4 regions of the Nonomuraea sp. NPDC050691 genome follow, and region 1 is predicted to be linked to each of the others. Evidence: riboswitches for the same ligand, from Rfam matches in the RefSeq annotation. Region 1 holds a riboswitch; each other region holds the start of a gene.
The links. A riboswitch is a leader RNA that binds a small molecule or an ion and turns the genes downstream of it on or off. The one in region 1 is predicted to bind cyclic di-AMP.

Region 1 (7,675 bases):
GGCGCGCGAAACAGGCCCTGCCCGCGAATCAGGACCGCCCGCCCGCGCCCGGGCCGCTCGCGGCGCCGGCCGGACCGCCGCCCCTCCTCCCGGAGGCTGCCGACGCTGCGGATGCGGCGGACGCGGCGGGTGCGACGGGCCCGGCGGGCGCGCTCGACCCGTCCGGCCCGGCGCGATCCCTCGGCCCGGCCGTGACGGCGGACCCGAGGGACCTGGCCTTGCTCATGCGGCTGAAGAAGGCCCTGGAGGAGCTGGCATGAGGTTCCCCCCACTCACCGTCGTGAGACTGCCCTCGCTGAGAAGGAGGCCGCCGGTGGAGCTGCACGACGAGGTGCTCAAGGAGATGGTGCTCCTGCGGGAGCGCACCCCGGACATCAGCGGCAGCGTCGCCTGCACGGTCGACGGGCTCGCCGTCGCCTGCGACCCCACGGTCGGCGACGGCGAGCGGACGGCCGCGCTCACCGCCGCCCTGCTCGCGATGAGCAGGCGCATGCTCTCCATGTCCGGGAGGGGCGATCTGGAGGAGACGCTCATCTCGGGCACGGCCGGGTTCGCCGCGTTCTACGCCGCGGGCCCCACCATCGTCCTCACAGTCCTGGCCCAGCCCGGCACGAACCTCGGGCTGCTCCGGCTGGAGGGCCGCAAGACGGCGGCCGCCGTGGCCGCCATCGCAGCACGGATGCGATGACCGACCCCAGGGAAATCACCACAGAACGGAGAAGTGACATGGCCAGCATGGACGTCTCGCTCAAAGAGATGATGACGATCGACGGCGCCATCGGGGCGGCGGTCGTCGACCACGGCAGCGGCATGACGCTGGGCGCGCTCGGCGGCTCCAAGGACCTGGACCTCCAGGTCGCGGGCGCCGGCAACACCGAGGTGGTCAAGGCCAAGCTGCGCACGATGGACTCGCTCGGCCTCAAGGACGCGATCGAGGACATTCTCATCACGCTCGGCTCGCAGTACCACATCATCCGGCCCGTCAGCGGGCGCGGCGGCAAGGGCCTGTTCCTCTACCTCGCCCTGGACCGGGGTCGGGCCAACCTGGCGATGGCCAGGCACCAGCTGCGCTCCATCGAGGAGAAGCTGGACGTCTAGCCACGCGTGGCCGGACGTGCCCTGGACGGCGGCGGTCAGCCGGCGGTCAGCCGGGTGATGGCGGCGACGAGGTGCGGCCAGAGCGGGCGCGGCAGGTCGTGGCCCATGCCGGGGAAGGTCAGCAGCCTGGCCCCGGGGATGGCCTCGGCGGTGGCCAGGCCACCGGCGAGGGGGACGAGCTGGTCGGCCTCGCCGTGGACCACGAGCGCCGGCACGCCGAGCCCGCGCAGTCCCTCGGTACGGTCGCCCGAGGCCATGATGGCGGCGAGCTGGCGCGCGGTGCCCGCCGGGTCGAAGCAGCGGTCGAAGGCGCGACCGGCGACGTCCGCGATGCGCGCCCGGTCCGGCTCGAAGCCGGGTGAGCCGATCACGGCCCAGGCCGCCTGGGACCGCGCGATCGCCTCCTCGCGCCCGGCGGGCGGCGTGGCCAGCAGCACCGCCCTCGCCGCGGGCGTGGGAGGGGCGGCCTGCGGGCCGGGCGTGGACATGATGGAGGTGAGGCTGAGGACCCGGCCGGGATGCCGGATGGCCAGCGCCTGGGCGATCATGCCGCCCATCGAGGCGCCCACCACGTGGGCGGCGGCCCACCCGAGCGCGTCCATCAGCCCCGCCGCGTCGTCGGCCATGTCGTCCAGCAGGTACGGCGGGGCGCCGCCGAGCCGCGGCTGGCCGTACTCGCGCAGGTGCGTGGACAGGCCCGCGTCGCGGTTGTCGAAGCGGACGACGTGGTGCCCCTGCTCGGCGAGGAGGAGGCAGAACGCGTCGTCCCAGTGGATGAGCTGGGCGCCCAGGCCCATGACCAGGAGGAGGGGGCGGGCACCGGGAGTGCCGAAGCTCTCGTAGGCGATCTCGATGCCGTTGACCTTAACGCGCGCGATCACGTCCAACAGAATGACATTCGGACCGCAACGGGGTAAAGGGCCCGGAAAGGCGTCACCCCGCCCCGGAACCGCCGGGGCGGCGGCGGTCCGGAGCGGGGTGACAAGGGGCCTGGATGGAGAGGCAGGCAGGCCCCTTGGGTAGGGCCGGACCGGACGGGGTGGCGTCCGGACCCGGCCGCATGGTCGGGGTGCCGGCCGGCGTGCCGTCTGGGGGGACGGCGGCCGGTCCGGCGGGGGTCAGCTCTTGACGAGCAGCTTGCGCAGGCGGTCGCGGCCGAGGTACGCGCCGCCGCCGACCGCGGCCACGCCCATCAGGGCGAGGCCGGCCGAGGTGCTCAGGCCCTGGTCGCCGGAGCCGGCGTCGCCGGCCTCGGCGGTCTTGACGGTCTCGGCGGTGGTGCCGCGGGAGGTGTGCTCGGAGGCGGTCACCACACCGGCGTCGTCCTTGCCGGCCTTGTCGCTCTTGTCGCTCTTGTTGTTCTTGGAGACGGAGGCCGCCTCACCGGCGGAGCCGGCGCCGGACTCCTCCGGAGCGGTGGACTTGTCCTCGGCGAGCAGCGGCGGCTTGGCCGGGTTGGCGTCGACGCGGCGCCAGGCGCCGGAGGCGAAGGAGACGGGGAGGTTCTTCTTGCCCGGGCCGCTGCCCCACTTGGTGATGACGTAGCTCACCTTGATGTGGCCCTGGCCGCCGACGCCGTCCACGCCGAGCGTCTCGGAGTTGAAGCGGCCGCCGGTGAGCTGGGCGAAGGTCTTGGCGTCGAGGTCGAGCATGACGCCGCTGCTGGAGGGCACACCCGGGCCACGGTCGCCGACGAAGAACGGGGCCTTCTTGCCCTTGTAGACGACGTAGCCCTCGGTCATGAGGGGCCAGCTCGGGCTGGCGGCCAGGCCCTTCTGCATGGGCTTGCCGCTGGCCGGCAGGCCGGTGTCGCCGGCGCGGCCGGAGGAGTCGTCCCAGAAGTAGGACGCCGTGGTGGCGCCCTTGAGGAGGACCTTCTGGTCGTCGTCGGTGTCGGCGTGCGCCGCGGTGCCGGCGCCGATGGTGAGTGCGCCGAGTACGGCCGCCGTCAGAAGGCTGAAAGAACGCATGCCAAGTCGTGCGGACATGTGTTGGAAGAGTCCTTTGCGTGGGGTACAGGAGGGCGCGCTCGCTCAGATGGGGGCGTAGCCGGGCAGAAGTGCCAACGGGCGCTACGCGGGAGCGCGAGGGAAGGTAAATCAGGGGGAAGGGGGGATGCCGCTCAGGCGGCCGGTGTCACTGCCCCGTCCGGGGGTACGCGGTAGCGCATCGAAGTCTTGTCCTCTCCATCTCGCCTACCGGGTTAGCTGACGGGTTCGGGCGTGGAGATGCCCTACCGGCCCGGGTCGGGCCGGATTCACCCCAGAGGTTGGTTCCCCGGTTCCCGCGGGAGCGGGATTCGGCGCCGGTCAGCCGCCGCTTCCTGGCGAAGGGCTAGGTCACTGGCCGGTAACAGGTTCGACTCTAGCGAGCGAACCGGACAATAGCAAAGGAAACCCCATAAATCGGGTGAAGATCTACCTTTCAGGCAAAGAAATGGAGGGGTACGGCATGCCGTACCCCTCCAGAAAACCAGCTTTCAGCGCGTGCTCAGGACGCGTGTCCGCCCAGGACGCGTCGACCTCCGGACACGTGCCTGCTCAGGACGCGCGCCGCCCGCTCAGGACGCGTCAGCCTCCACTCTTGCGGCGGAAGGAGCGCTTGCTGGCGGCCGGCCCGTGAGCACCGTGGATCTTGGAAGCGTCGCCGCCCTTGCCACCAGCGCCCGAATCGGCCTGCCGGGCACGCTTGCGCTCCAAGGCCTCCCGGAACTTGCGCTTCAACTCGTCCTCGGGAGTTTCGCTGGCTTCCGGCTCCGGTGTTTCCGTCATGAGGACCTCCTGGTGTTGGGGACGTTCAAAGCTTCGCACGCCCGTACCCGCCGTGCGAAACCGGCCGACCGCGTCAGCGCCGGACGGGTCAGCCGTTCAGCAGCCTGAGCTCCTCGGAGGTCAGCACAAGATCGGCCGCCGCCACCGAGTCGAGGATGCTCTCCGGCCGGCTCGCCCCGGGGATGGGGATCACGACCGGGCCGCGGGCCAGCTCCCAGGCCAGGCAGACCCGCTGCGGCGACACCCCGCGGCCCTCGGCCACCTTGGCGAACGCCTCGTACTCGCCGCCGAGCCGCCCCGCCGCGCTGATCCCGCCCAGCGGCGACCACGGCAGGAACGCCACTCCCAGCTCCTCGCACACGTCCACCTCCGGCTCGGAGGAGCGGAAGGCGGGCGAGTACTGGTTCTGCACGCTCGCCAGCCGGCCGCCCAGGATGTCGTAGGCCGTCCTGATCTGGCTGGGGTCGGCGTTGGAGATCCCGGCCATCCGGATCTTGCCGGCGTCGAGCAGGTCGCGCAGCGCGCCGATCGTCTCCGCGTACGGCACGGACGGATCGGGCCGGTGGTGCTGGTAGAGCCCGATCGCCTCCACACCCAGGGCCTTGAGGGACCGCTCGCACGCCTCGACCAGGTACGACGGCCGGCCGTCGACGGCCCAGCCGCCCCCGGGAACGCGGGTGTGGCCGCCCTTGGTCGCCACCAGCACCGCGTCCCGGTCGCCGCCCCAGCTCGCCAGCGCCTTGGCGACCAGCCGCTCGTTGTGCCCGACCTGGTCGTGGGCGGGGGTGTAGGCGTCGGCCGTGTCGATCAGCGTCACGCCGGCGTCCAGGGCCGCGTGGATCGTCCGGATCGACTGATCCTCGTCGGGCATGTGTCCCGCCACCGACATGGGCATCGCGCCGAGACCGATGGAACTGACGGTGGTCTGTCCGAGTGGTCGCGTGTTCATGTCCACATCCTCCTCTCGTGCCGATCGAAAGAGGAAGGCGCCCTTACCGGTGCGGGTCGCGCCGGCCGCGCCGACCGTAAAGTGGAGCCGTACCGGAGGGGCACGAGGGAACGGAAACGAGGTCGGGAACGCCGTGCGGGGCTGGCTGATCGGGCTCGCCGTCACCGTCGTGTGCGTGGCGGCCACCTGGGGCGTGCTCTTCCTCCTGGCGAGGCGACTGCCGCCCGGCCCGATGCGGGATCTGGCCGCCTTCATCCCCGACTGCCTGACCACCATCCGCAGGCTCCGCCGCCACCCCGCCGTGCCGCGCCGCGCCAGGGTCGCCATCATGATCGCAGGCGTGTGGGTGGCCAGCCCGATCGACCTGATCCCGGAGTTCCTGCCCGTCATCGGCCCGCTCGACGACATCGTGGTGGTCGCCCTGGCGCTGCGGTACGCGGCCCGGCAGGTCCCGCGCGAGGTCCTGCTGGAGGCCTGGCCGGGCGAGCCACGCCTGCTCCTCCGCCTGCTCGGCGACCCCCGCCCCCGCTGAGTGCGCCCGCACCCCCGCTTGTGGGAGTCAGTCCTGAGAAGGGGAAGGAACCTACGCGTCCAGCCTCAGCCGCAGCAGGCAGAACTCGTTGCCCTCCGGGTCGGCCAGCACGTGCCAGGACTCCTCGCCGGTCTGCCCCACGTCCGCCCGCCGGGCTCCCGCAGCCAGCAGCCTCTCCAGCTCGGCCTCCTGGTCGCGGTCGGTCGCGTTCACGTCGATGTGCAGCCGGAGCTTGCCGCCCTTCGGATCCTCGGACGGGTTCAACACGAGGGTCGGCTGGAGCCCGCCGAACCCCGTCTTCTCCGGCCCGATCTCCACGCTCCCGTCGTCGTCCCGGTTGAGCACCACGTATCCCAGCACCTCACACCAGAACGCCGCCAGGCTCTCCGGATCGCGGCAATCCAGCACCAACTCACTGATACGACACGCCATGTGCCCTCCCGTACCCCTTCCCTCACAGAGAAACCCGCGCCACAGCGGCCGGTACGCGGACGAACCATCCGAGACCACACTTACCCGGGTGAGTCGTCGATCAGCTGAGGACCACCCGGCTGACCTGGCACTCTGGGCCGCGTCATGGCGGATCACAGGGCGGCGCTCGCGGCGTACGAACGGGCCTCGGCGCTGGCCGCCGGCCACCACGCGGACCTCGACCCGGCGGCGCGGCTCATGCACGCCCACGCCTGGGTCGGCGGCGGCGCCCCCGCCTTCGCGGACGCCCTCTCCCGCCACCGCGCCGCCCTGCAATCCTCGCTCGCGCACGCGCTGCACGCCCTCGCCCTCCTCGTCGTACGGCACGGCGGACCGGCCCCGGCGGTGCCCGCGCTGACCACGTCGGTGACGACCCTGGCCCCCGTCCCGGGCCGCTTCCAGGGCATCGACCCGAACGCCATGACCGCCCTGGTGACGTCCCTGGGCCAGGTCGCGCACACGCTGCCCGTCGCGGGGGCACGCCTGGCCGCCGAGCTGTCCGGTCACGGCCTGTCCCCCGAGCCCGGCCACGCGCTCGGCCGCATCGCCACCTGGACCTCCGCCCAGAGCGACGACCTGCGACGCCGGCTGCACCGCATCCGCGAGACCGTGCCGGGCCTCTCCCCGCCGCCGGGGTTCGCCGCGTCTCTGCCTTCGGGGCTCGCCGCGTACGGCCTGTTCGGCGCCCACGCCACGGACCCGGTCGGAGCGGAGCGCCTGCTGGCACGCGTCGGCGCCGGCGACGAGGAGGCGGTGACACGCCTGCTGTCCGTCCAGGAGGGCGCCACCGACGCGGGCCTCGCGGCCCGGGTCGCCGCGTGGTGGGCGACGCTCTCGGCGGCGGCGCGGGAACGGCTCGTGACGTTGCCGCGGTTCGGGCTGCTGAACGGCCTGCCGGCGAGCGTCCGCGACCGGGCGAACCGCCACTGGCTGGCGGAACAGAGGACCCGGCTGGAACGGGACCTGGAGACGGCCACGACGGACCTCGGCCGCCTGGCGGACCCGGGGCTGCTGGGCGGCTGGGAACGCATCGCCGCCCGGCTACGCCGCCTCGACCTCATCGAGGCGGAACTCCACCCGGCACCGGGGCATCCTGCGCCGCTGTTGCTGGCGTTCGACGTGACGGGGCAGGGGCGGCTCGTCGTCTCATGGGGGGATCCGGACAGGGCGGACATCACGGTCACGTCTGTGTCGGGGCTCACGTCGGGGCTGGACGCGGCGCACGGGGATCTGGAGCGGTCACGGGCGTTGTGGCAGCAAGCCTCGTATTACAGCGGGATCCAAAGCATTGCTTCCATCACGTGGCTGGGCTACGACGCCCCCCAGCTCGATCCGGGACTTATGGATCCGGCCAAATCCGTCGCCTTCGCCTCGGCCGCAGCCGAAGGCGGTAAGGCGCTCGCCTCCTTCAATGACGGTCTTCACGCTGCCCACAACCCGTCGAGCACAGCCCGCACTGTCGTCATCGGTCACAGCTACGGGTCGCTGACCACCGGTCGCGCCGCCGTTTTGCGTCCTGGGCGCTTCGCCGACGACGTCATTCTCATCGGCAGTCCTGGAGTCGGAGTCGATCACGCTCGTCAACTCGGCGTCAGAGCGGAGCACGTCTGGGTGGGCGAGGCCGGCAACGACCCGGTCGCGGCTCTCGGCCGCTTCGGCTCAGATCCAGGTGACGCCTCATTCGGAGGACGTCACATGCCTGTGGGGAGAGACGTCTTCACGTCGGCGCACAGCAGCTACTGGCAGCCTTACTCGGTCTCGCTCCAAAACATGGGACGAATCATCAACGGCCAGTACGACAAGATCGTGCACCCCCCGCCTCTCAATACGCAGCCGCAACTGCTCATGCCCGAA
Region 2 (7,675 bases), on a different contig from region 1:
CTCTACCTCAAGCGGCTCGTCGTCGGCGGCATCGAGAAGGTCTTCGAGGTCAACCGCAACTTCCGCAACGAGGGCGCCGACTCGACGCACAACCCCGAGTTCACCATGCTCGAGGCGTACGGCACCTACCTCGACTACAACGACATGGCCGACCTGACCCAGCGGATGTACCAGAAGGCCGTGGTCGCGGCGCTGGGCACCTCGGTGGTCGTGCACGACGGCGTCGAGATCGACCTCGGCATCCCCGAGTGGCCCCGCATCACCCTGTACGGCGCCGTGTCGGAGGCGGTGGGTGAGGAGATCACCACCGAGACGCCGATCGAGCGCCTGCGCGAGCTGGCCGGCAAGCACGACGTCCCCTGCGACGCCAAGTGGGGGCCGGGCAAGCTGGTCCAGGAGCTGTTCGAGGCGCTGGTGGAGCACACCCTCATCCAGCCGACGTTCGTCATGGACTACCCGCTGGAGACCTCGCCGCTGACCCGTCAGCACCGCGACAACCCGCTGCTGACCGAGAAGTGGGACCTCATCGGGTTCGGCACCGAGCTGGGCACCGCCTACTCCGAGCTCATCGACCCGATCGAGCAGCGCCGCCGCCTGGTCGAGCAGTCGCTGCTGGCCGCGGGCGGCGACCCGGAGGCCATGCAGGTCGACGAGGACTTCCTGCAGGCCCTGGAGTACGCGATGCCGCCGACCGGCGGCATGGGGGCCGGCATCGACCGGATGATCATGGCCTTCACCGGCAAGAACATCCGCGAGACCATCCTCTTCCCGCTGGTCAAGCCCACCCGCTGACGGCTCCCCGTCATCCCGCCGCCCGGGGCGGCGGGATGACGCGCCGGACGGCCGTGTCGAAGCGGCGGCGGAAAGGCGGCCGGAGTACGGGTCGCGCGCAATTGCGGGATCGTGCCGGACGAAATGCGGCGCACGGCGACCGCGTCAGGAACCGTTGTGAGGGCCTGTAAGGGCCGCTGTGATCGCACAGCCCGCCCCCAAGTGCCGACATCCGCCGAGTCCCCCACATACGACGGATCAAGTCAATGGCAGCCGTCAAGTGCCACGGTTATCGCGCTTGACGGCCTTTCCCGTATGCGTTTACCGTCTGCGGAGCGAACAGCTTTGCACGGGCCGACGACGACTCCGGACTGCTGTTGGGGGGAGGGCTCCCGATGGATGTGCTCACCGATCAGGTTGAGCTTAGCCACGCCGATCTAGCCTTGCTGGCGGAGCTTGCCAAGGGAGTCACCGTCGATCGGGTGGGCAGGCGCCTCGACATCAGCGGGCGCACCGTACGCCGCCGGCTGCGCGGCATCTGCGACCGCATCGGGGTCGCCACGGCCATCGAGGCCGTGGCGTGGGCCGCCCGCCGCCAGCTCATCTGACCGCCCTGCGCCTCGCGCTCAGTTGGCGACGCGGACGGCGCCCACGAACGGCCGGTTGGCCAGCGACGCCACCCTGACGACGTCGCCCGTGCGCGGCGCGTGGACCATCATGTTGCCGCCGATGTAGATGCCGACGTGGTGCAGGTCGCTGTAGAAGAAGACCAGGTCGCCGGGCCGCAGCTCCTCCCTGGAGATGTGCCGGCCGGCGGTCCACTGGCTGCCGGTGTAGTGGGGCAGCGAGATGCCGACCCGCTGGTAGGCGGCCATGACCAGGCCCGAGCAGTCGTACGAGCCCGGCCCCTCGGCGCCCCACACGTACGGCTTGAGCTGCTGCGTGAGGGCCCACCTGGCCGCCTCGGCGGCCTTGCCCGCGCCCGCGATCGGCAGGGCGACGCGCTGGGCGCGCGTGCCGGGACGGCCCGCCTCGCCGATCGCCCGCCTGAACAGGTTGCTCTCCACCTTGGCCACCAGCTTGACGATCTTGTCCCGCTTGGTGTCGAGGTCGTCGACGAGCTTCTCGACCTCGTCGATGTGGGCCTTGGCCTCGTCCTTGGCCTGCCTGGCCTGCTCCATGGCCTTGACGACCTGGTTGACCTCCTGGCCCGCCTCCTGCTCCAGCGCGTAGCTGGTGGCGGCCCGGTCGAGGAAGCCGTCGGGGTCCTCGGCGCCCAGCATGGTGAAGGCGTGGCCGAGGCCGCCCGTCATGTACTCCTGCTGAGCCAGCTGCCGGGTCCTGGCGCGCTTGGCGGAGAGGTCGGCCTCACTGGTGGCCAGCACCTTCTTGGCCTGCTCGGCCGACTTGCGGGCGCTCTTCAGCTTCTCGCGCTGGCCGTTGTACTGCTCGCTGAGGGTCTCGATCTGGGTGTGCATCGCTTCGACCCGCTTGGACAGCTCCTCCAGGGAGGGCTCGGGGTCGGCGGTGGCGGCTCCGGACGGGATCACGAAGCTGAGCGCCACCACGGCGGCGCTCAGGACGGCGAAACGGCGCAGGAGCGCCTGTTTCGGGGGGCGGGCATGCCGGCCCGCCCTCGTCCTTCCGCGACCGCGCGTACGCTTCACCGACCAGCTCCTCTCATCGACGCCTACCGGGTTAGCTGACGGGTTCGGGCCGGAGCAGCCCTACCGAGCGTGTGCTCGGATTCACCCCATGTGGTGGCATTCGTGAGCTCGCCACCGGCGGGTCCCCGGTTCCCCGTACGGGGATTGGGCGCGTCCCACGCGGGGGTCGCGCGGGTGACATCGTCGCTGGACATTAGTGCACCTCGGGTTCCTGCTCAACCAGAACTGCCAAGTCTGTAGAGGTATCGCTACCGAAGGGTCACTAGGTGACAAGGGGTCCCCTGCTGCCTGTCCGACTTTATGTCTACTTTGCCATGGGTTGGGACGCGCGTTGCCTGGACGGAAGAGGCTGGAGTGACATGTCGGATGCCGGAGGCGGAGAGGATTTTGGTACGAGCCGTAATGGGATCTGTACTCTGGATGCCCATGGAACAGGTCGCCGAAGTCACCGTGTCTGACACCGACATCGTGGTGCGTCGCGCCCGCACGTCGGATGTCAGGACGATCAGGCGCCTGGTCGACACCTATGCCGGTGCCGGTCCACGTCTCCTGGAGAAGGCCACCGTCACCCTGTACGAGGACGTGCAGGAGTTCTGGGTCGCCGAGCGAGGCGGCGCCGTCGTCGGCTGCGGCGCCCTCCACGTGCTCTGGGAGGACCTGGCCGAGATCAGGACGGTCGCCGTGGACCCCGCCTTCCGTGGGCTGGGCATCGGCCACCGGATCGTCTCCGCGCTGATCCGCACCGCGAGGGAGCTCGGGCTCAGCCGGGTGTTCTGCCTGACCTTCGAGGTCGACTTCTTCGCCCGTCACGGGTTCCGGCGGATCCAGGGCACCCCGGTCTCCCCGGAGGTCTACGCCGAGCTTCTGGCCTCGTACGACGAGGGCGTGGCGGAGTTCCTCGACCTCGAGCACGTCAAGCCCAACACCCTGGGCAACACCCGCATGCTGCTCCATCTGACATCCGGTGACGCCGACCTTGACCAACGAGAAAGGTGATTGTTGATACCTATGTCGATACGTTGGGCAGCACAGGCATGTGTCCTGACATGTGCTACATGCACTCTCGAAGCGAGGTGACACGGTGAGCACCGGACAGCCGCCGTATCCACAGGACGAATCCGGCGAGCACGCTGCCGGGACTCCCCAGTACGGACAACCCCCGAACCGCCCCCACGGTGAGGCCGATCCCGACGCGACGGTCGTGGGCTACCGCGCCGAGGACTACGGTCAGCCGGGCTACGGCCAGCCGCAGTACGGGCAGCAGCCCGGCTACGGTCAGCAGGGCCAGTCGCAGCCCGGCTACGGCCAGCAGCCCCAGCAGGGCTACGGTCAGGGCCAGCAGCAGTACGGCCAGCAGGGCTACGGTCAGCAGGGCCAGCCGCAGTACGAGCAGCAGGGCTACGGCCAGCAGGGCCAGTCGCAGCCCGGCTACGGCCAGCCCCAGCAGGGCTACGGCCAGGGCCAGCAGCAGTACGGGCAGCAGCAGCAGTACGGGCAGCCCGGCGGCCAGCAGCAGTACGGGCAGAACGCCGCGTACGGCCAGCAGCCGCCCTCCCAGCCCGACTACGGCCGGCAGCCGCCCTCCCAGCCGGAGTACGGCCAGCAGGGCTACGGCCAGCAGCCCCCCTCGGGCCAGCAGTACGGCCAGCAGCCTCCCTCAGGCCAGCAGTACGGCCAGCCCGGCTACGCGCCCCCGCCCCAGCAGGGCTACGGCCAGCAGCAGTACGGGCAGCAGCCGCCCTCCCAGCCCGGCTACGGCCAGCCCCAGCAGGGCTACGGCCAGGGGCAGCAGCAGTACGGCCAGCAGGGCTACGGTCAGCAGGGCCAGTCGCAGCCCGGCTACGGCCAGCCGCAGCAGGACTACGGCCAGGGTCAGTACGGCCAGCCCCAGCAGGGCTACGGCCCGGCGCAGTACGGCCAAGGCCAGCAGTACGGTCAGCAGTACGGCCAGCCCTTCGGCCAGCCGGTCGGCCTGCAGCCGCCGGGCGCCCCGGCTCCGCTCGCCGAGTGGTGGCAGCGGCTGGTGGCCCGGGTCATCGACGGGGTGATCTTCGGTGTGGTGAGCCTGATCATCTCGGGCCTCTTCACGGCGATCTTCCTGTCCAGCTTCGACTGGTCCTCCGGGACGTCGTCGGGCTTCATGAGCGGGACGATGCTCACGATCCTGATCGGCCTCGTGCTGACCGCCATCTACGTCGGCTACGAGTTCCTCATGACCAAGATGAGGGGCCAGACGCTCGGCAAGATGGTCATGGGCATCAAGATCGCTCCGGTCGGCGGCCCCGTGCCGGTGGCCGGCCTGCCCTCGGATGTCGCGATCAAGCGGGCCGGCGTCACGTGGGGCGGTTACGTCCTGACCGCGCTCCCGATCTTCCTCTCGACGACCCTCGGCGGGCTGCTGGTGGCCGTGAACGGCGCCTCGCAGCTCTGGGACAAGCCGCTGCAGCAGACGTTCGCCGACAAGGTGAGCGGCACCGTGGTGGTCAAGATCAAGTAATCCGCGCACCCGAAGCAGAGGCCGGCTCCCCGCCGGCCTCTGTTTTGTACCCGGACCGTGTCAATATGAAGGCCACTGGTCCGGTGCCGAGCCGAGGTGCGTTATGGAGGCGACGCGGACGGGCGTGAGACCCGCTGAATGGTGGGAACGCCTTGCCGCGCGGCTCATTGAGGGTCTTGCCTTCGGGGTGTTCTATTACATTCTGTTCATCGCCCTATGGGTGTCCTTCCGGACTGTCGGGGCGCCCGACTTGTCGGCCGGTCGCTTGGCCGGGGCGGTGACCTGGTTCACGGCGGGCCTGGCATATACCGCCTATGAGTGGGAGGCCCTTTGTGGCGCCGGCTGCACGTTCGGCAAAGTGATCATGAAGATTCGGGTGACGCCGCGTGATCTTCCTCGGCGCGCTCTGCTGAAACGTGCCCTGCTGTATCCCGGGCCTGTCATGCTGTTGGGCATTCCGCTGGTCAATCTGGTGGCCGGAATCTTCGTCTTCACCGTGGGGATGCTCATCTTGATCGACAGGCCGGCGCAGCGCGGGCCGCATGACCGGTTGGCCGGAACGAAGGTGGTCAAAGATCTTCGCTGAGGTGGGTGTACCTGCGGCGATGTCTTTCAGCAAAAATTTCGCTTGATCCGGTAAGGAGCCTGGAGAGACTGGCATTAGGCTATGGGGCAACCAGGGCGGCCCAAGTCGCCGGCCCGGTCAGGCGCGGAGCGCTCACGTGCCGCCATGGTCCGGAGCGGATGCCTGTGACCCCGAGCGGCATGAGCCCCGCTCATGCTCCCCGCGCCCCGTCGTGCATAAAGGGAGTCCCCTGAAACCCCGTCCGCTGTGGAGGCGAGGACGAATGCAAGCCGTTACGGACGTATTGTCGGCGCTCATCCCCCCGGTGGTGGTCGGCGGCGCCTTCATCTTTGGCGTGGTGAAGTTGTGGCGGTCGGAGGCCGCCGGGCGCAGGTCAAACCGGCAGGATGAGGCCGAGAACCGCAACTGATCGGCACTGAGCGGTCAGTCAGCCGATTCGCGGCGCCGCTGAATTGTCTCCGCGCCTTTCCGGGTATATGTTTGGGCCAGCGAATGAAACAATGCTCCGGGAAAGGATTGCGTAGATGGCCAAGCAGATCCAGGAGATTCTCATCGATGACCTCGATGGGGGCGAGGCCAATGAGACGGTCAGCTTCGCCATTGACGGCTCCTCCTATGAGATTGACCTCAGCGACCTTAACGCCAAGAAGCTGCGGGACGCCCTCACGCCTTTCGTCCAGCACGCACGCCGGGCAGGCGCCGTGTCGACGCGGCGGCGCGGGCGCGGCAGCCAGCGGGCGATGAGCCGCGAGAAGAGCTCGGAGATCCGTCAGTGGGCGAAGGCTCATGGCCTGCCGGTCAGCGAGCGTGGCCGCATCGCCTCCACCGTCGTCGAGAAGTACGAAGCCGCCCACTGAGCGACTGCGGACCATGCGCTTATGGCGCTCGCCTAGGACCCCGGCGAACGCCATAAGCGCATGATCATTTTTATGCCTCTCAAATGCTGGACAGCCCGCGTGCTTATTGATCTTGGTTTCGTCGCATGAGCGGGTATTTGGGGCCTGACGTCCGTTCTCCTGCCCGTCGCCGAATGCCGCCGGCGTAAGCCCTTTGGTCGCCGGCCCCCGGACACCGTTTCTTCGCCGTGGCCCGTTCCACCCCCGCGGGCCGTCCGCCCCGCGCAATCCCGGCCGCCCGCCCCGCCGCCTGCTGACAGGCCCGGCGGGCGGTCTCCCGGCCTCCGGTAACCGGGCTGACCAGACCACGGATTTCGCCGGTCGTGAACCCCGTCATGAACGATTGGCGGCTCTTTGAGACGGCACGTAGGATGTTGACGCAGGGGTTTCGGACATGGTTCCACGTCATGTGCGGGCGGCGGTCACATCCAAGGCCGGTTCTCCCGAGGCGTCCCGGAGGTGTCCGGTGGCGGTGTCCGATGACAAGGTGATCCCACGTTCGGACACATGGATCCACCCCTGCTGGAGCGGCGAATTGGAGTCGCTTCCCCGAGTCCCCTAAACATCGTTCGCTTGCGGCGTATCGGGAACACGCCACCCCCGAACGGTAGTTGGATAGAGGGTGAACGCCCTGCTCTCGGGGAACGTCTCTGCTATAGAGCGTGTCAGCGGCAGTGGGCACGGTTCGCCGAGCCAGGGCTAGCATGCGGGATGACGGGACCGGACTAAACCGGCCTGACTGACCGCTCTGTGAGGAGCGACGAGATGTTCGAGAGGTTCACCGACCGAGCGAGGCGGGTTGTCGTCCTGGCGCAAGAAGAGGCCAGGATGCTCAACCACAACTACATCGGCACTGAGCACATTCTTCTTGGTTTGATCCACGAAGGAGAGGGCGTAGCCGCCAAGGCTCTGGAGAGCCTCGGCATCAGCCTTGAAGGAGTGCGCCAGCAGGTCGAGGAGATCATCGGCCAGGGCCAGTCGGCTCCGTCGGGGCACATTCCGTTCACCCCGCGGGCCAAGAAGGTTCTTGAGCTGTCGCTCCGTGAGGCTTTGCAGCTGGGTCACAACTACATCGGCACCGAGCACATCCTGCTCGGGCTCATCCGTGAGGGTGAAGGTGTGGCGGCTCAGGTGCTGGTCAAGCTTGGAGCTGATCTCAACCGTGTCAGGCAGCAGGTCATCCAGTTGCTCCACGGCTACCAGGGCAAGGAGCCGGCCGCCGCGGGCGGCCCTCAGGAGTCGGCCCCGTCGACGTCCC
Region 3 (7,675 bases), on a different contig from region 1:
CCCTCCAGGATGCGCACCTTGTAGTCGATGAGCTCCAGCTTGGCCAGCTCGGGGTAGAGCTTCTCCAGCCCGAGACGCACCGCCTTGTCGAGGGCGTTGACGGGGCCGTTGCCCTCGCCCGTGGCGACGATGCGCTCGCCCTTGGCGTGCAGCTTGACGGTGGCCTCGCTGACCAGCTCGCCGCCCTTGGTGCGCTCGACGATCACCCGCCACGACTCCACCTCGAAGTGGCGGCGCCGCTCGCCGTGGACGGTGTCGCGCAGCAGCAGCTCGAAGGAGGCGTCGGCCGCCTCGAACGTGAAGCCCTGGGACTCCAGGTCCTTGACCCGCTCGACCAGGGTCTTCGTGTGCTCGGGGGTCAGCTCGTAGCCCAGCTCGCGGCCCTTCAGCTCGACCGAGGCGCGGCCCGCCATGTCGGAGACCAGCATGCGCATGTCGTTGCCCACCTGGGCGGGGTCGATGTGCTGGTAGAGGTTGGGGTCGACCTTGATGGCGCTGGCGTGCAGGCCGGCCTTGTGGGCGAACGCGGACGCGCCGACGTACGGGGCGTGGGAGTTGGGCGTGACATTGGTGACCTCGGTGATCGCGTGGGCGATACGGGTCATGTCGGCCAGCGCCTGCGGCGGCACGAGGTCGAAGCCGCGCTTGAGCTGGAGGTTGGCGACCACGGTGAACAGGTTGGCGTTGCCGGAGCGCTCGCCGTAGCCGTTGGCGCAGCCCTGCACGTGGGTGGCGCCCGCCTTGACCGCGGCCAGGGTGTTGGCGACCGCGCAGCCGGTGTCGTCGTGGCAGTGGATGCCGACGCGGGCCCCGGTCTGGGCTGCCGCGTGAACCACGTCGGCCAGTTCGTCGGGGAGCATGCCGCCGTTCGTGTCGCACAGGGCGACGACGTCGGCGCCCGCCTCGGCGGCGGTCCTGAGGACCTCCAGCGCGTAGGCTGGGTTGGACTTGTAGCCGTCGAAGAAGTGTTCGGCGTCCAGGAAGACTCGCTGGCCCTCCGCGCGAAGGTGGGAGACCGTGTCGCGGATCATCGCGAGGTTCTCCTCGAGGGTCGTGCGGAGGGCCAGCTCCACGTGCCGGTCGTGGCTCTTGGCGACAAGAGTCACGACCGGCGCGCCGGATTCGCGCAGAGCGGCCACCAAGGGGTCGTCGGCTGCCTTCACACCGGCCCGGCGGGTCGCGCCGAACGCGGCGAGCCGCGCGTGCTTCAGGTCGAGCTCGGTCCGAGCCCGCCGGAAGAACTCTGTGTCCTTGGGGTTGGCGCCGGGCCAGCCCCCTTCGATGAAACCGACACCCAGCCCGTCCAGATGGCGCGCCACAGCGAGCTTGTCGGCGACGGTGAGGTTGAGCCCCTCCTGCTGTGCGCCGTCACGCAGCGTCGTGTCATAGACGTGGAACCGGTCGTCGGCCATGGTGTCCTCTCCCTGGAAAACAAAAAGACCCCTCACGGACGTGAGAGGTCTGCGCGCTGGCTATGTCCCTGTTTCAGCCAGCGCGCCTGCCGATAATGAGCAGACCGTAGAACATGGTGCTCAGCAGTCTGCCATACCGACTCACTATTCGGCACATCAGTCTCAGGTTCTGGACACCGGGTGTCACACCGTGACGCCGGAGCCCCCGGTGATGGCCGTTTCCAGGGCCTTCGGGTCGAACGCCTCGTCGCCGAGCAGCTGCCCGTCGAGCACGACCGTGGGGGTGCCTTCGAGGCGGATCCTGGCGCTCTGCTTCAGGTGGTCCTCGGCGTAGGTCTGGGAGGTGACGCACTGGTCGACCGACGCGCCCGCCTGGCGGGCCGCCCTGGCCAGCTCCTCCAGCGTGAAGCCGGAGGCCGTGCCGTGGGGGGCGGGCTGCATGCCGTACAGCTCGTCGCGGAAGGCCAGCCAGTTGTCCTCGGGGACGCAGCGGGCCGCGGCGGCGGCGCGGACGGAGTTGGAGCGCATCGGCTCGTCCTGGAAGATCGTGACCGGGTGGAAGACGACCTTGACCTTGCCCTCCGCGGCCAGGCGGCGGATCGTGGCGTCCACCCGCGTGTGCAGCTCCTTGCAGACCGGGCAGTCGAAGTCCTCGTACAGGTCCAGCACCGGCGCGCCGGCACCGGTGTCGGCGAGCACCATGCTGCCGTCGGGCTGCCGCAGCAGCCGCACGCCTCGCGACGGCCCGTCGCCGCCCACGGTCTGCAACACCACGAGCGCGGCCAGCACCGCCAAGGCGGCCAGCACGGCCGCCACCCTCTTCGTCATTCGCCCCGTCCCTCGATCCGGTCGCCGCGACCTTATCGGAACCACCTGAGAAAGCCCTGAATCGGGCACCACGGGGCACTCCATGGCGGTGCGGCCCCCCGGAGGGCGGGCCGCGTTCGCGCCGGCGCGGCTAGAGGACCTTGTGGATCCAGCCGCGCGGGTCGGGGCGGGAGCCGTACTGGATGCCGAGCAGTTCCTCGCGCACCCGCATGGTGACCGGGCCCGGCGTGCCGTCGGCGACCGTCCAGGACCGGTCGGCGCCCTTGACCGAGCCGACCGGGGTGACCACGGCGGCCGTGCCGCAGGCGAAGACCTCGGTGATCTCGCCCGACTCGCAGCCGTCCGCCCACTCCTCGACGCTCACCAGGCGCTCCTCGGTCTCCAGGCCGAGGTCTCCGGCCAGCGCGAGGATCGAGTCGCGGGTGATGCCCGGCAGAAGTGTGCCGGTCAGGGCGGGGGTGACGAGCTTGCCGCCGATGACGAAGAACAGGTTCATCCCGCCCATCTCCTCGACGTACGCGTGCTGGGCCGCGTCGAGCCACACCACCTGGTCGCAGCCGTTCTCGACGGCCTGGCGCTGGGCGACGAAGGCGGCGGCGTAGTTGCCGCCGCACTTGGCGAAGCCCGTGCCGCCGGGCGCGGCGCGGGTGTACTCGGTGGACAGCCACACCGAGACGGGCTTGACGCCACCGGTGAAGTACGAGGCCGCCGGCGAGGCGATCACCATGTACGTGTAGGTGCGCGACGGGTAGTTCACGCCCAGCCCCACCTGCGTGGCGATCATGAACGGCCGCAGGTAGAGGCTGTGCCCCTCGGTGGTGGGCACCCAGTCGCGGTCGGCCTGGACGAGGTGCTCCAGCGACTCGACGAACACCTCCTCGGGCAGCTCCGGCATCGCCATGCGCGCCGCCGACTGGTTGAAGCGGGCGGCGTTGGCGTACGGGCGGAACGTGACGACCGAGCCGTTGATCTGCCGGTACGCCTTCAGCCCCTCGAACAGCTCCTGCGCGTAGTGGAAGACCGCCGTGGCGGGGTCGAGGGTGAGCGGCTCGTACGGCTTGAGCCGCGCGTCGTGCCAGCCCTGACCCTCGGTGTAGTCGATGGAGACCAGGTGGTCGGTGAAGGTCTGGCCGAAGCCGGGATTCGCCAGTACCTGCTCGCGCTCCGCCGCGGTGCGCGCATGGTCGGACAGCTGCACGTCGAAGCTGAGCTTCGGAGCGATGGTCATGACGATGGTCCTTCTCTCTACGACTGGGCGATGCCGGCGGCACTGCGCGACGGCAGTCCGTACTTCCTATTGTCTCGCTATTTGGGATGGCAAGGGGGCAGCAGGGTGGTTATGCCGCTGAACATGCGAAAAGCGCCTGGCGGGTCCCGTTCGGACCGCCAGGCGCTGGTGGAGCTAGGGCGGCCCTAGCTCGATACTCGCGCGGTGATGTCGTCACCGATCTCGTGGGTCGTCCGGCTCGCCCAGCCGCTCAGGCGCTCGACGATGTCCTCGGCGACGGCCTGCTCGATCTTGGCGGCCTCGGCGTGCCGGCCGAGGTGGTCGAGGAGCATGGCGGTGGACAGGATCGTGGCGGTCGGGTCGGCCTTGCCCTGGCCCGCGATGTCGGGCGCGCTGCCGTGGACGGGCTCGAACATGCTGGGCGCGGTGCGGTCGGGGTTGATGTTGCCGCTCGCGGCCAGGCCGATGCCGCCCGCGATGGCCGCGCCGAGGTCGGTGATGATGTCACCGAAGAGGTTGTCGGTGACGATCACGTCGAAGCGCTCGGGCTGGCTGACGAAGTACATCGACGCCGCGTCGATGTGCGCGTAGTCGGTGGTGACCTCGGGGAACTCCTCGGCCACCCGGTTGACCGTGCGCTGCCAGAGGTCTCCGGCGTAGGTCAGCACGTTGGTCTTGTGGATGAGGGTGAGCTTCTTGCGCGGCCTTGACTGGGCCTTGGCGAAGGCGTAACGCACCACGCGCTCGACGCCGTGGGCGGTGTTGAGCGACTCCTGCGTGGCGATCTCGTGCGGGGTGCCGCCGCGCATGACGCCGCCTGTGCCCGCGTAGAGGCCCTCGGTGCCCTCGCGGATCACGATCATGTCGATGTCCTCGGGGCGGGTGTCGGCCAGCGGCGTCGCGACGCCCGGGTAGAGCTTGACCGGGCGCAGGTTGACGTAGTGGTCGAAGGTGAAGCGCAGGCGCAGCAGCAGGTCGCGCTCCAGGATGCCCGGCGGGACGCTGGGGTCGCCGACCGCGCCGAGCAGGATCGCGTCGTAGCCGCGCAGCTCCTCCAGGACGGAGTCGGGCAGGGTCTCGCCGGTGCGGTGGTAGCGGGCGGCGCCGAGATCGTAGTGGGTGGCCTCGATCTTCGTGCCGACGGCTTCGAGCACCTTGAGCGCCTCTGCCACGACCTCGGTGCCGATGCCGTCACCGGGGATCACTGCCAGGCGAATGTCGCGCGAATCCATGGCCGGTACCTTACCGGGTCGTCTCGGCTGACGAACACACCATCTCACCCAACGGACATCCGTTTTGAGGGGGATTGCGTCTTTTTGACCGTTTCGTTAGAGTCCTCGAGCCGAATCCGCGCAGCAGCTGCGTGGAGCCGGGGACCCATTCCCCTTTTGGGGCGAATCGGCATGTCACCTGCCGTAGGGCCACTTCCAGGCCCGAGCCCGTCAGCTAACCCGGTAGGCCGTATGGAAGGACCTTCGTGTCTCGCTTCGCCATGCTCGCCGCCGTCGCCACCGCCGGGATCGCCGTCGCCGCCCCGGCCGGAGTCTCCCTCGCCTCCTCCACGCGACACAGCGCCCCCCAGCCCCCCGTCACTGGAACGTTCCAGAACTCCTCCTCCTCGATTCCGGGAAGCTCGCAGGAGGAGACCGCCACCGCCCGCCTCACCTCGCCGATCGTCACACTGACCGGGGCGGACGTCGCAGCCGCCCGCGAGAAGAAGACCCCGCTCCCCGCCTGGAAAAAGGCACTCAGGTACGCCCTCGACAAGCGCGGCACCCCGTACGTCTGGGGCGGCGCCTCCCGCAAGGGCTACGACTGCTCCGGCCTGATGCTGCGCGCCTACCAGCACGCCGGCATCCAGCTCCCCCGCACCGCGGCGCAGCAGTACAACGCGTTCTCCCGGAAGATCTCCTGGAAGAACCTCAAGCCCGGTGACCTCGTCTTCTTCCACGGCCTCGGCCACGTCGGGATGATCTCCAAGCGTGGCTACATGGTCCACTCCCCGCGCACGGGTGACGTGGTCAAGGTGGAGAAGCTGTCGTCCTGGCGCCGTGCCTCCTTCGTCGGCGCCGTCCGCCCCGACCGGAAGGGCGTCAAGGCCTGGGCCGCCAGGAAGGCCGCGAGCCAGGCTCCCGCCCCGGCCATGCCCACGGCCACGATCCTCTGACCGCCGCTCCGGTGGGCCGGTCGCCTCTCGGACCCGCCCGGCCCACCGGCGCCCTCTCTCCCGGCGCCGTCTGACCCACCGGCCCTCTCTTCCGGCACCGCGTGATCCCACCGCGCTCTCTCACGGCGCCGCGTGAGCTCACCGGCCCGCGCTCACGGCGCCGCGGACGTAGCGTGATCCGTATGGCTGCCGAGAAGGTGCATCTGAGCGAGGAGAAGGCGACCCTCCTCGCCACCCTGTACGGCAGGGCGCTGGACGCCCGCTCGCCCCGGCCGATCCTCGGCGACACCATGGCCGCCGAGACCGTCTCCAGGATCGACCACGACTTCCGCCGGGTCGGCGTGGGCCCGCGCACGGCCGTGTCCATCGCCCTGCGGGCTCGCCTGATCGACGACTGGGCGCGCGAGTTCCTCGCCGCGACGCCCGAGGCCACCGTGCTGCACCTCGGGTGCGGCCTCGACACCCGCGTCCACCGGCTCGGGCCGCCCGCGGGCGTGCGGTGGTACGACGTCGACTATCCCGACGTCGTCGAGCTGCGCCGGCGGCTCTACCCCGAGCCGCCCGGCTGCACGACGATCGGCACGTCCGTGACCGACCTCGCCTGGCTGGAGCGGGTCCCGCGCGACCGTCCGGTGCTGGTCGTGGCCGAGGGGCTGGTCTACTACCTCGGCCGGGAGGAGGGCCGCGCGCTCGTGCGGGCCGTCGCCGAGGGCTTCCCCTCCGGCCAGCTGATCTTCGACGCCCTCAACCGTGGCGGTATCAGGCTCCAGGTGATCAACCGGCCGGTGCGGAAGGCCGGCGCGACGATGCACTGGGGCATCGAGGGGCCCGGGGACCTGCTGTCGATCAGTCCCCGGCTCCGATGCGTGACCGCGCTCAGCGCGTTCGACATGGAGGGCTTCGCCGAGCTGTCACTGTCGCACCGGCTGTCGGTGGCGCTGGCCAGGGTGTCGCGCACCCTGCGGACCATGGCCGTCTTCTACCGGCTGGCCTTCTGACGGGTCAGTTGAGGTCGGCGGCCTGCGGGGCGCCGCCGTTGTCGCGGCGGTCCAGCGCGGTCTGCAGGGCCTCGGTCGCCTCGTCGTCGCGCTCTTCGGCGCCGTTCCAGGCGTACATCTCATACATGTGGTTCATCTCATTTCGCGGGGCGTCGTACGGACGGAAGTCGGACCCCGGTCGCGAACCCGACCGGGCCTGTGGCGCGCGGTCCGGATCACGGACCGGGCGATGGGACTGACGGCCGACGCGACGCCACGCACCGCGGCGGGTCGCCGGCCTGCCCTAACAGGCCCCGCCGCGGCAGGTAATGAGTACGAGAACCTGGCGCATTGACAGCCAATGTACCTTCCAGTCACCGGGCTGTCTCCTTGGACGTCCTAATATCTCGCATCGTGAGACGAAAAACGGCCGCCGCTGGACACTTGAGGTCCGGCGGCGGCCGTCGGGATCGTGCGGGACGTCAGCCGTCGAGGTCGACCGAGCGGCCGCTGTCGGCGCCGATCTCGGCGATGATCTGCTCGACCACGTCGGCCGGGATGGCCGAGTCGACGGTCAGCGCGATGAGCGCCTTGCCGCCCTTGACGTCCCGGGCCACCTGCATCGAGGCGATGTTGATGCCGTGCTCGCCGAGGAGGCGGCCGACGACGCCGACGACGCCGGGCCGGTCGGTGTAGGTGAAGAACGACAGGTGCTCGGTCGGCTCGATCTCCATCTCGTAGCCGTTGACCTCGACGATCTTCGTGATCTGCCGCGGGCCGGACAGCGTGCCGGACACGGAGACCTGCCGGCCGTCGGCCAGCACGCCGCGCACGGTCACCACGTTGCGCCAGTCAGGGCTGTCGGCGCTGGTCACCAGCTCGACCGTGATGCCGCGGTCCTTGGCCAGCAGCGGCGCGTTGACGTACGTCACGGAGTCCTCGACCACGTCGGTGAAGACGCCCTTGAGCGCGGCCAGCTCCAGCACCCGCACGTCCTGGGCGGCGATCTCGCCGCGCACCTCGACGTCGAGCTTGGTGGCCACCTCGCCGGCCAGCGCGGTGA
Region 4 (7,675 bases), on a different contig from region 1:
CCGGCCCTGGGCGAGGTGCGTCTCGGACTCCCGTTCTGGGACCGGGTGGTCGGTGTTCCGGCGCTGGGCGAGGTGCGTCTCGGACGCCCGTCCGGGAACGGGTGGCCGGCCGCTCGAAGGCTACGGGGCGCGGGCCCGCCGGTCGGGTGGGGCCGCGCCGGCGGTGGTGGCAGGGCTGAGGTGCGGTCGATCGCGTCAGCCCGGGCGCGGTGAGGGCTGGGGAGAGTGGCTACGGTGGACGACATGACGATCAAGGTGCTCCTCGTGGACGACGACCCGCTCGTCCGGGCCGGTCTGGCGATGATCCTCGGCGGCGCGGACGACATCGAGATCGTCGGCGAGGCGGGTGACGGGTCGCAGGTGCCGCCGCTGGTCGCCGAGCACCGGCCCGACGTCGTCCTCATGGACATCCGCATGCCGGACGTCGACGGGCTCACCGCCACCGAGGCGTTGCGCGCGGCCAAGGAACCGCCCGAGGTGGTGGTCCTGACCACGTTCCACGCCGACGCGCAGGTGCTCCGGGCGCTGCGGGCCGGCGCGGCGGGGTTTCTGCTGAAGGACATCGCCCCAGCCGAACTGGTCGGGGCCATCAGGAAGGTGGCCGCCGGCGAGCCGATCCTGTCGCCGATCGTGACCCGGCAGCTCATCAGCCACGTGTCGGGCGGCGGGGCCGGGAGCCGTGCCGGTCGCGCCCGCGCCCTGCTCGACCGGCTGAGCGAGCGCGAGCGGGAGGTGGCGGTGGCCGTCGGCCAGGGCCGGTCCAACGCCGAGATCGGCGCCGACCTCTACATGAGCGTCGCCACGGTCAAGGCGCACGTCTCGCGCATCCTCACCAAGCTGGGGCTGAACAACCGGGTCCAGATCGCCCTGCTCGTCCACGACGCCGCCTCCGCGACCTGAACCGTTGCCTCCCGTTCAACCGCTGCGTCGAGTTGAGCCGCCGCCTCGCTGAGGTGTCGTCCGGTGACACTGCACCCGCTCAGTCCTCGATCATGCGTTCCAGGGTAGTGCGGTGCAGGACGAGGTCGTCGGGGTCGTCCGGCATGGCCTGTTCGCCGAAGTGGATCCGCCGTCGCCACACCCTGGCCATGATCACGCCGTGCCGGAGCGCGGCGTACGTCAGGTGGAAATCCAGGTTCGCGGGCGGATGACCCGTGAGGTCCTGGTACGTCCGGCACACGTCGTCCCGGCGCATGAAGTCCGGCAGCCCCGGCAGGCCCATGGCCTCCGTGAGGTCCTGGAAGAACCGGTGCAGGAAGATCATCCAGGCCAGGTCCAGCTCGCGCGGTCCCACGGCGGCCATCTCCCAGTCCAGCACCGCGACCGGCCGGAAGTCCCGGTACATCACGTTCCCGATGCGGGCGTCGCCCCAGGTCAGGACGTCAGGTCCGGGATCGTCCGGCCAGTGCGCCTCCAGCCAGCCGAAGGCGCGCTCCAGCAGCGGGATCGGGCGGTCCCCGTGCGCCCACGCGTAGTAGGCGTGCTGCGCGTCCACGTGCGCCCGCAGCCCGCCGCCCCCGCCGTAGGACGGGTGCGCCCGCGGTCCGCCGTTCCCGTCGTGCGACGGCTGCGGGCCGGGTCGCGAGAGGACCGACAGCTCCTCCCTCGTGAACGGCGCGTCGTGCAGCGCGGCCAGGAGCCCCACGCTCGCGTCCTGGAGCTCCCGCCGTCGCTCGGGCGGCGCGTCGAGCAGCCAGCCCTCGAACGTGTACGGCATGACGTCCGGCGGCACGTCCCCGTCCTCGCGTTCCATGACGAAGAACGGCGTGCCCAGCGGCCCCGGGTCCGGCTCGAACCACAGCGCCCGCGGAGCCGGGACCCCCGCCCGCTCCCTGGCCAGCCGCATGACCTCGAACTGGGCCTCCAGGTCGTAACGGGGGAAGACGGGCACCGCCTCGGCCGCCGGGGCGAGGCGTGCCACGCAGCGCACCCGCCGTCCCGCCCAGGAGGCGGTGAAGAACAGCGTCTCGCTGGACATGCCGTTCGCCGAGGGCCGCGACAGCTCCGACACCTCCACCGGGCCGCCGGTGCGGCAGGCCAGCCAGGCCGCCACCCGGTCGTGGAGGGCGCGCAGGTCACGGGTCGACGTCCGCATCTCCTCGGCCACGGCGGTCTCCTCGGTCGGTTCGGGTCCCGCACCAGTGGTATACCCCTAGCAAGCGCTTGTCTACGTGGGGCGAGCGTTACGGTCAGGTACGGGGCAGCCGTACCCTTGTCTGAAAGGGCATGTCACGAAGGGACAGTGGGATGAGCTCAGCGGGTGAAGGCCTGTCTCGCCCGCTTCCCGAGCCGGTGCGGCTGAATGTCGTCGACCTGGCAGCCCAGGTCCTCGGCTCGCTCCCGGCTGTGTCCGTCCCACCTCCGTTGCGGGGCATCGCCAAGTTCGACCCGCGTAAGCGCGCCCGGCTCGGCAGCGCTCCCATCGCCGCGCAGCTGGAGAGCGACAAGGAGTTCCGCGAGCTGGTGGCCGAGTCGGTCGCGGCAGGCTGGCCCGAGCTGGTCGCCTCCCTGGTGGACGGCCACGTGCCTCCCGCCGCCGACCCCGTGCTCGTGGCCGCCGCGGCCTACCTCACCCGTCCGCCCGGCTGGGCCGACATGGTGGAGGCGGCCCGCGCCGACCTCGAACGCTCCGCCGTGGCGGCCGAGGGGTCCGAGCGCGAAGAGGTCGTGACGCGCCTGCGTGAGCAGCTCGCCGCCCAGAAGAGCGCCGCCAAGGAGGAGACCGACCGGCTGCGCGAGCAGCTCAAGGCCGCCCGTACGGAGAACTCCGACCTGCGCCGCCGCCTTCACGAGGCGCGCGAGCGGGCCAGGGCGGCGCAGCGGCACGCCGAGGAGATGACGCAGGCCGCCGAGGAGGCGCGCTCGGCGGCCTCGGTGGCGGGCAGCGCCGGCGAGGCCGAGCTGCGGCGGCTGCGCGAGCGGCTGGCCGACGCCGAGAAACAGCTCGAAGCCTCGCGCCGGGCCGCCCGCGAGGGCCGCAGCATCGAGGACGCCCGCGTCCGCGTCCTGCTCGACGCCCTCCAGGACGCCTCCGCCGGGCTGCGCCGCGAGCTGGCCCTGCCCACCATGATCAGCCGGCCCGCCGACTCGGTCGCGGCCGTCACCGGCGAACGTCCGAGCGTGCGCGGCGTGCCCGCCCGCGCGCTGGCCGACGACGATCCGCAGCTGCTCGACCAGCTCCTCGCGCTGCCCCAGGTGCACCTGATCATCGACGGCTACAACGTGACCAAGGCCGGCTACGGCACGCTCACGCTGGCCGACCAGCGCAACCGCCTCATGACCGGGCTCGGCGGGCTCGTCGCGCAGACCCGCGTCGAGGTGACGGTGGTGTTCGACGGGGCCGAGCTGAACGCGCCGGTCCAGGTGGTGGCCCCGCGCGGGGTGCGCGTGCTGTTCAGCGCGCCGGGGGAGATCGCCGACGACCTCATCCGCCAGCTCGTCCGCGCCGAGCCGCCCGGGCGGGCCATCGCCGTGGTGTCCTCCGACCGCGAGGTCGCCGAATCCGTCCGCAGAATGGGCGCCCGCCCCGTACCATCAGGACTGCTGCTGCGCAGGCTGGGCCGCGCGTAAGGCAGCCCGCGCCCGTCGGGCCGCGCTTAAAGCGACGGTAAACGGAATCTGGCGTTTAGGTGAGATCACCCTCGCAACTTCTGTACTATTTCGCCCCAGGTGTGTTCCCTGGGAGGCGACGCTGTGAGGTTGGGCCGAGTGCCGATGGTCGTGGGTCTCGCGGTCGGGTTGATGATCGCGCCGACAGGCGGAGCCCAGGCCGCGCCGAAGCCGACGATCAAGCAGGCGAAGGCCAAGCTCGCCAAGCTCAACGACAAGGCCGACAAGGTCGTCGACCGCTACAACGCGGCGACCGAGAAGCACAAGAAGGCCCAGGCCACCTACGACGAGCTCAACGCGAGCTACCAGCGCAAGCTCGCCACCGTGGCCGACCTGCGCCAGCAGGTCATCTCCATGGCCGTCAACGACTACAAGTACGGCGGCGACGCCGCCGCCGTGCCCGGCGTGATCACCTCTGACGACCCCACGGCCGTCCTCGGCAGCCTCACCCTGGCCGACCAGGTGTCCAAGGAACGCGCGGAGAAGCTCGCCGCCTTCGACCGGGAGAACCGCGGCCTCAAGACCGAGCGCGACAAGGCCGAGACGGCCCTGGCCGCCGCCGACGACGTGCGCGACGCGGTGAAGAAGGAACGCGCCGAGGTCCTCAAGCTCATCGCCCAGCAGAAGAAGCTGCTCGACCGGCTCGGCGCCTACCGGGCGGGCAACCCGAACAGCACCGGCATCAAGTACACCGGCCCGGCCTCGGGCAACGCGGGGGCCGTCCTGAGGTTCGCGTACGCGCAGGTCGGCAAGCCGTACGTGTTCGGCGGCACCGGCCCCGGCGGCTGGGACTGCTCGGGCCTCACCCAGGCCGCCTGGCGCGCGGCCGGCGTCTCCCTGCCGCGGACGACCTGGCAGCAGTGGGCGTGGGGCACCTCGCGCAAGGTCTCGCTGAACGAGCTCCAGCCAGGTGACCTCATCTTCAGCAATGGTCTGGGCCACGTCAGCATCTACGCGGGCAACGGCCAGATCGTTCACGCGCCGCAGACGGGCGACGTGGTCAAGGTCGTCACGCTCTCCTCGTACGGCGGCAGCATCGTGGGCGCCATCCGTCCCTGAGGACCGCCTCGTTCTCGATTCCGGGGGCTTCCGGCTGCGGCTGGGAGCCCCCTTTCGCTGCGCGTGGCGGGGCAGTTTAGCAAGCCTGCCGCTATTCCGTGCCGGTACGGGAGTAAAGAACCGAAACGATCTGTCGCCTTTCATGGTCACGTGGCCTGGCGAGTCGCCCGGTACAAACCTGACAAATGCGACGAAAGCGTCCTGACAGGCCAGTGGTTCGTCAAGTGTGAGCAGAGTCACATTTACGTAACGAATCATGGTGGCAAGCAGGGCTTCATCGTCTTACTGACACCTTATGGCGATCTTTACAGCTTGACGGTGGCTTTGCCGTTCCATGACTTGTCCGCGTAACTTCTGGCGTCGCGGCGAACAAGCCATGGCGTCGCGAGCCAACATCGGTCCTCCCGATGTGGACGAGATAGAGATCCAGCGGTCACCGCCGTAAACATCCGTACTTGTGTCGGCGGTGTCCTGCCGAGTCCGTGCAGCCAGGAGGCACGGAGCCGGGGACCCAGCGATCCCGAACCCGGGATCAGGGGTGAATCGGCGCGCGAGCGCGCCGTAGGGCGACTTCCAGGCCCGAATCCGTCAGCTAACCCGGTAGGCGTTCGTGGAAGATCCAAGGAGAAATCCTGTCTACCTCCTCGCACAACCCCCGTCTGTCCCGTATCGCCCTGAGTGGTGTCGCACTCACCATGACCGTGACGGCCGGAGGTCTGGTCCTCCATGCCCCGGCTGCCCAGGCACAAGGGACGACGAGCACAACGGCCGGCGTTTCCACGGTTTCGGCGGGCACGGCCGCCGCGTCCGTGAAGCAGGCCACCCGTAAGACGGCGAAGGCGTCGAAAGCCGCCCGGCAGCAGGCGAAGGCCCACACGGCCGTCGCCGTGGCGAAGGCCCAGATCGGTGACCCGTACCGCTACGGCGGCACCGGCCCTGGCGCCTTCGACTGCTCCGGCCTCGTCCAGTACGCCTGGAAGAAGGCCGGCGTGAGCATCCCCCGCGTGACGAACAGCCAGTACGCGCGCATCAAGAAGAAGGTCTCCTGGAAGAACCTCCAGCCAGGCGACCTGATGTTCTTCCGGGGACTCGGCCACGTGGGCATGTACATCGGCCACGGCAAGATGGTCCATTCGCCGCGCACAGGCCTGACGGTACGCATCGAGAAGCTCAGCGGATGGCGCAAGTCGTCGTTCGTGGGTGCGGTACGTCCGGGTCTGTAAGCACTCACGAAGACCCCGTCCCGGGTTGGGGACGGGGTCTTCGTGCGTTCACGCGCGCATCGCGGGACATGACCAGGGACCTGTCGGTGAAGAGCGGGGCGCGAACGGGGATCACGGGGCATCGTCGCGTCGCGTCGCGTCGCACCGCACCGCACCGCACCGCGTCGCATCGCGGAAGGGCGGAAGGGCGGAAGGGCGGAAGGGCGGAAGGGCGGGAGCCTGGGGCGGCGGAAGCGCGGAAGTGGGGAAGCGGGGGGCGGCGGGCGGACGGCCCGGTACGATCGGACAGCGTGTCCGCCCGGGTGAGCCGTCGTGCCGTGCTGGCGGGGGTTGCGCCCCTGCTCGCGCTCGCCGCCGCGTCCACTCCCCGCCCTACCGGCACCGAGCTCCAGGACGCCCAGTACGGCCCACCACGGCGCTCCGACACGAAGGTCACGACACCCGGCCACTCCGGCGCCGGCATGGAGGCCGAACCGTGGCCGGGGGAGACTCAGGCCGTGTCGGGCGCGCGGTCCCTCGTGCTGGGGCACCGGGCCGACGCGGCGCTTCTCCGGGACCTGGCTCACCGCGCCGACACCGCCGGCGCGCGTGTCTCCGCCGTTCTCCAGGCCCCCGTGCGGCCCCTCGTGCTCGTGCCCGCCTCCTCGGCCGAGGCCGCGCGGCTGGCCGGCGTCACGGGCGTCGAAGGGCTGGCCGCCATGGCCGACGGAGGGCGGGTCGTCGTCGTGCCCGAGGCGTTCGGCCGGCTCACCGCCGTCGGCCGGGACGTCGTGCTGGCCCACGAGCTCACCCACGTCGCCGCCGGCACCGGCGGGCTGCCACCCTGGCTGTACGAGGGGTTCGCCGACTACGTCGCCTACCGCGACGCCGGCCTGGCCGTGCCGGTGGCCGCCGCCGAGCTGGCCGCTGAGGTGCGGGCCGGGAGGACGCCTGGACATCTACCAGGGGCTGCCGACTTCGCGCCCGGCTCGTCCAGGCTGGCGGCGGTCTATCAGGAGGCGTGGCTCGCGTGCCGGTTCGTCGCCGAGTGGCGCGGAGAGCGGACGCTGGTGAGGCTCTACCGTGATGCAAGGACGCGGGGCGCCGACCGCGCGCTCGCCGCCGCCGGGCTCCCCGCCGCGAGGCTGACGGCGGGCTGGCGCGCGTACGTGCGTGAGAAGCTGGCGTAGGGGGACACGTGACGAAGGACGGGCAGGTGGGGGACACGTTCCCCCCGGCGGACGCGTCCGGCCCGGACGAGCCGCAGGCGAACGTGCCCGGCTCGTCCGTGGGCGGGGGATCGGTGCCCGGCGTCTCTGATGCCTCCGGGGGCAGCGGGGAATCGGTGAGGGGCGTCTCTGGTGCGTCCGGGGGTGGCGGATCGGTGCCTGGCGTGCCTGGTTCGCCCCGGGACGGGGAGCCGGGGCCCGACATGCCCGGGACGGGCACGGGAAGCGGTCAGGCCGCGGCCGGGTGGCGGCAGGCCGGGGTGGTGTGCGCCGTGCTCGGCCTCGCCACCGTGGCCGTCGTGATCGTCACCACGCCCTGGCGGGCGCTGCCCCCTTCCGCGCCGTACGTCGCCCCCGACCCCGCCCGCGACTTCACCCCCGCCCAGATCGCCCGCGCCGCCGCGTTCGACGCCGCCACCACCGCCCCCGGCTACCTGTCGCTGGGCCTGAGCCTGCTCTTCGCGGGACTGCTCGTCCTCACCCCGTTCGGCGCCCGGCTGCTCGGCCGCCTTCGCGGCCCCTGGTGGGTGCGTGTCGTCCTCGGCGTGCTGCTCCTCACCGCGCTGGTCGAGGCGG

Region 2: it holds a riboswitch for cyclic di-AMP, as region 1 does, so the genes downstream of both, AB0H81_RS03525 (NlpC/P60 family protein) here and AB0H81_RS11070 (hypothetical protein) in region 1, are expected to answer to the same signal.
Region 3: it holds a riboswitch for cyclic di-AMP, as region 1 does, so the genes downstream of both, AB0H81_RS12370 (C40 family peptidase) here and AB0H81_RS11070 (hypothetical protein) in region 1, are expected to answer to the same signal.
Region 4: it holds a riboswitch for cyclic di-AMP, as region 1 does, so the genes downstream of both, AB0H81_RS39335 (C40 family peptidase) here and AB0H81_RS11070 (hypothetical protein) in region 1, are expected to answer to the same signal.

Annotation. Positions count from the first base shown of each region.
Region 1 covers NZ_JBFAIA010000019.1:21,725-29,399, forward strand. Annotated here, with positions in the region: gene AB0H81_RS11050 (hypothetical protein) at 1-260, shown strand, start outside; gene AB0H81_RS11055 (roadblock/LC7 domain-containing protein) at 257-688, shown strand; gene AB0H81_RS11060 (hypothetical protein) at 727-1,098, shown strand; gene AB0H81_RS11065 (alpha/beta hydrolase) at 1,134-1,979, opposite strand; gene AB0H81_RS11070 (hypothetical protein) at 2,217-3,086, opposite strand; cyclic di-AMP (ydaO/yuaA leader) riboswitch at 3,276-3,413, opposite strand; gene AB0H81_RS11075 (DUF5302 domain-containing protein) at 3,669-3,869, opposite strand; gene AB0H81_RS11080 (aldo/keto reductase) at 3,958-4,818, opposite strand; gene AB0H81_RS11085 (DUF1232 domain-containing protein) at 4,952-5,350, shown strand; gene AB0H81_RS11090 (VOC family protein) at 5,402-5,782, opposite strand; gene AB0H81_RS11095 (alpha/beta hydrolase) at 5,927-7,675, shown strand, end outside.
Region 2 covers NZ_JBFAIA010000005.1:57,917-65,591, forward strand. Annotated here, with positions in the region: gene lysX (bifunctional lysylphosphatidylglycerol synthetase/lysine--tRNA ligase LysX) at 1-792, shown strand, start outside; gene AB0H81_RS03520 (LuxR C-terminal-related transcriptional regulator) at 1,167-1,379, shown strand; gene AB0H81_RS03525 (NlpC/P60 family protein) at 1,398-2,438, opposite strand; cyclic di-AMP (ydaO/yuaA leader) riboswitch at 2,444-2,599, opposite strand; gene AB0H81_RS03530 (amino-acid N-acetyltransferase) at 2,865-3,434, shown strand; gene AB0H81_RS03535 (RDD family protein) at 3,520-4,935, shown strand; gene AB0H81_RS03540 (RDD family protein) at 5,039-5,521, shown strand; gene AB0H81_RS03545 (Lsr2 family protein) at 6,046-6,378, shown strand; gene AB0H81_RS03550 (ATP-dependent Clp protease ATP-binding subunit) at 7,183-7,675, shown strand, end outside.
Region 3 covers NZ_JBFAIA010000022.1:11,935-19,609, reverse strand. Annotated here, with positions in the region: gene cimA (citramalate synthase) at 1-1,412, opposite strand, end outside; gene AB0H81_RS12385 (thioredoxin domain-containing protein) at 1,596-2,240, opposite strand; gene AB0H81_RS12380 (branched-chain amino acid aminotransferase) at 2,371-3,468, opposite strand; gene AB0H81_RS12375 (3-isopropylmalate dehydrogenase) at 3,654-4,700, opposite strand; cyclic di-AMP (ydaO/yuaA leader) riboswitch at 4,799-4,944, shown strand; gene AB0H81_RS12370 (C40 family peptidase) at 4,946-5,635, shown strand; gene AB0H81_RS12365 (class I SAM-dependent methyltransferase) at 5,818-6,633, shown strand; gene AB0H81_RS12360 (hypothetical protein) at 6,638-6,769, opposite strand; gene serA (phosphoglycerate dehydrogenase) at 7,095-7,675, opposite strand, start outside.
Region 4 covers NZ_JBFAIA010000206.1:1,084-8,758, reverse strand. Annotated here, with positions in the region: gene AB0H81_RS39355 (response regulator transcription factor) at 244-900, shown strand; gene AB0H81_RS39350 (phosphotransferase family protein) at 980-2,107, opposite strand; gene AB0H81_RS39345 (NYN domain-containing protein) at 2,248-3,570, shown strand; gene AB0H81_RS39340 (NlpC/P60 family protein) at 3,715-4,668, shown strand; cyclic di-AMP (ydaO/yuaA leader) riboswitch at 5,131-5,290, shown strand; gene AB0H81_RS39335 (C40 family peptidase) at 5,478-5,891, shown strand; gene AB0H81_RS39330 (hypothetical protein) at 6,182-7,060, shown strand; gene AB0H81_RS39325 (M48 family metallopeptidase) at 7,264-7,675, shown strand, end outside.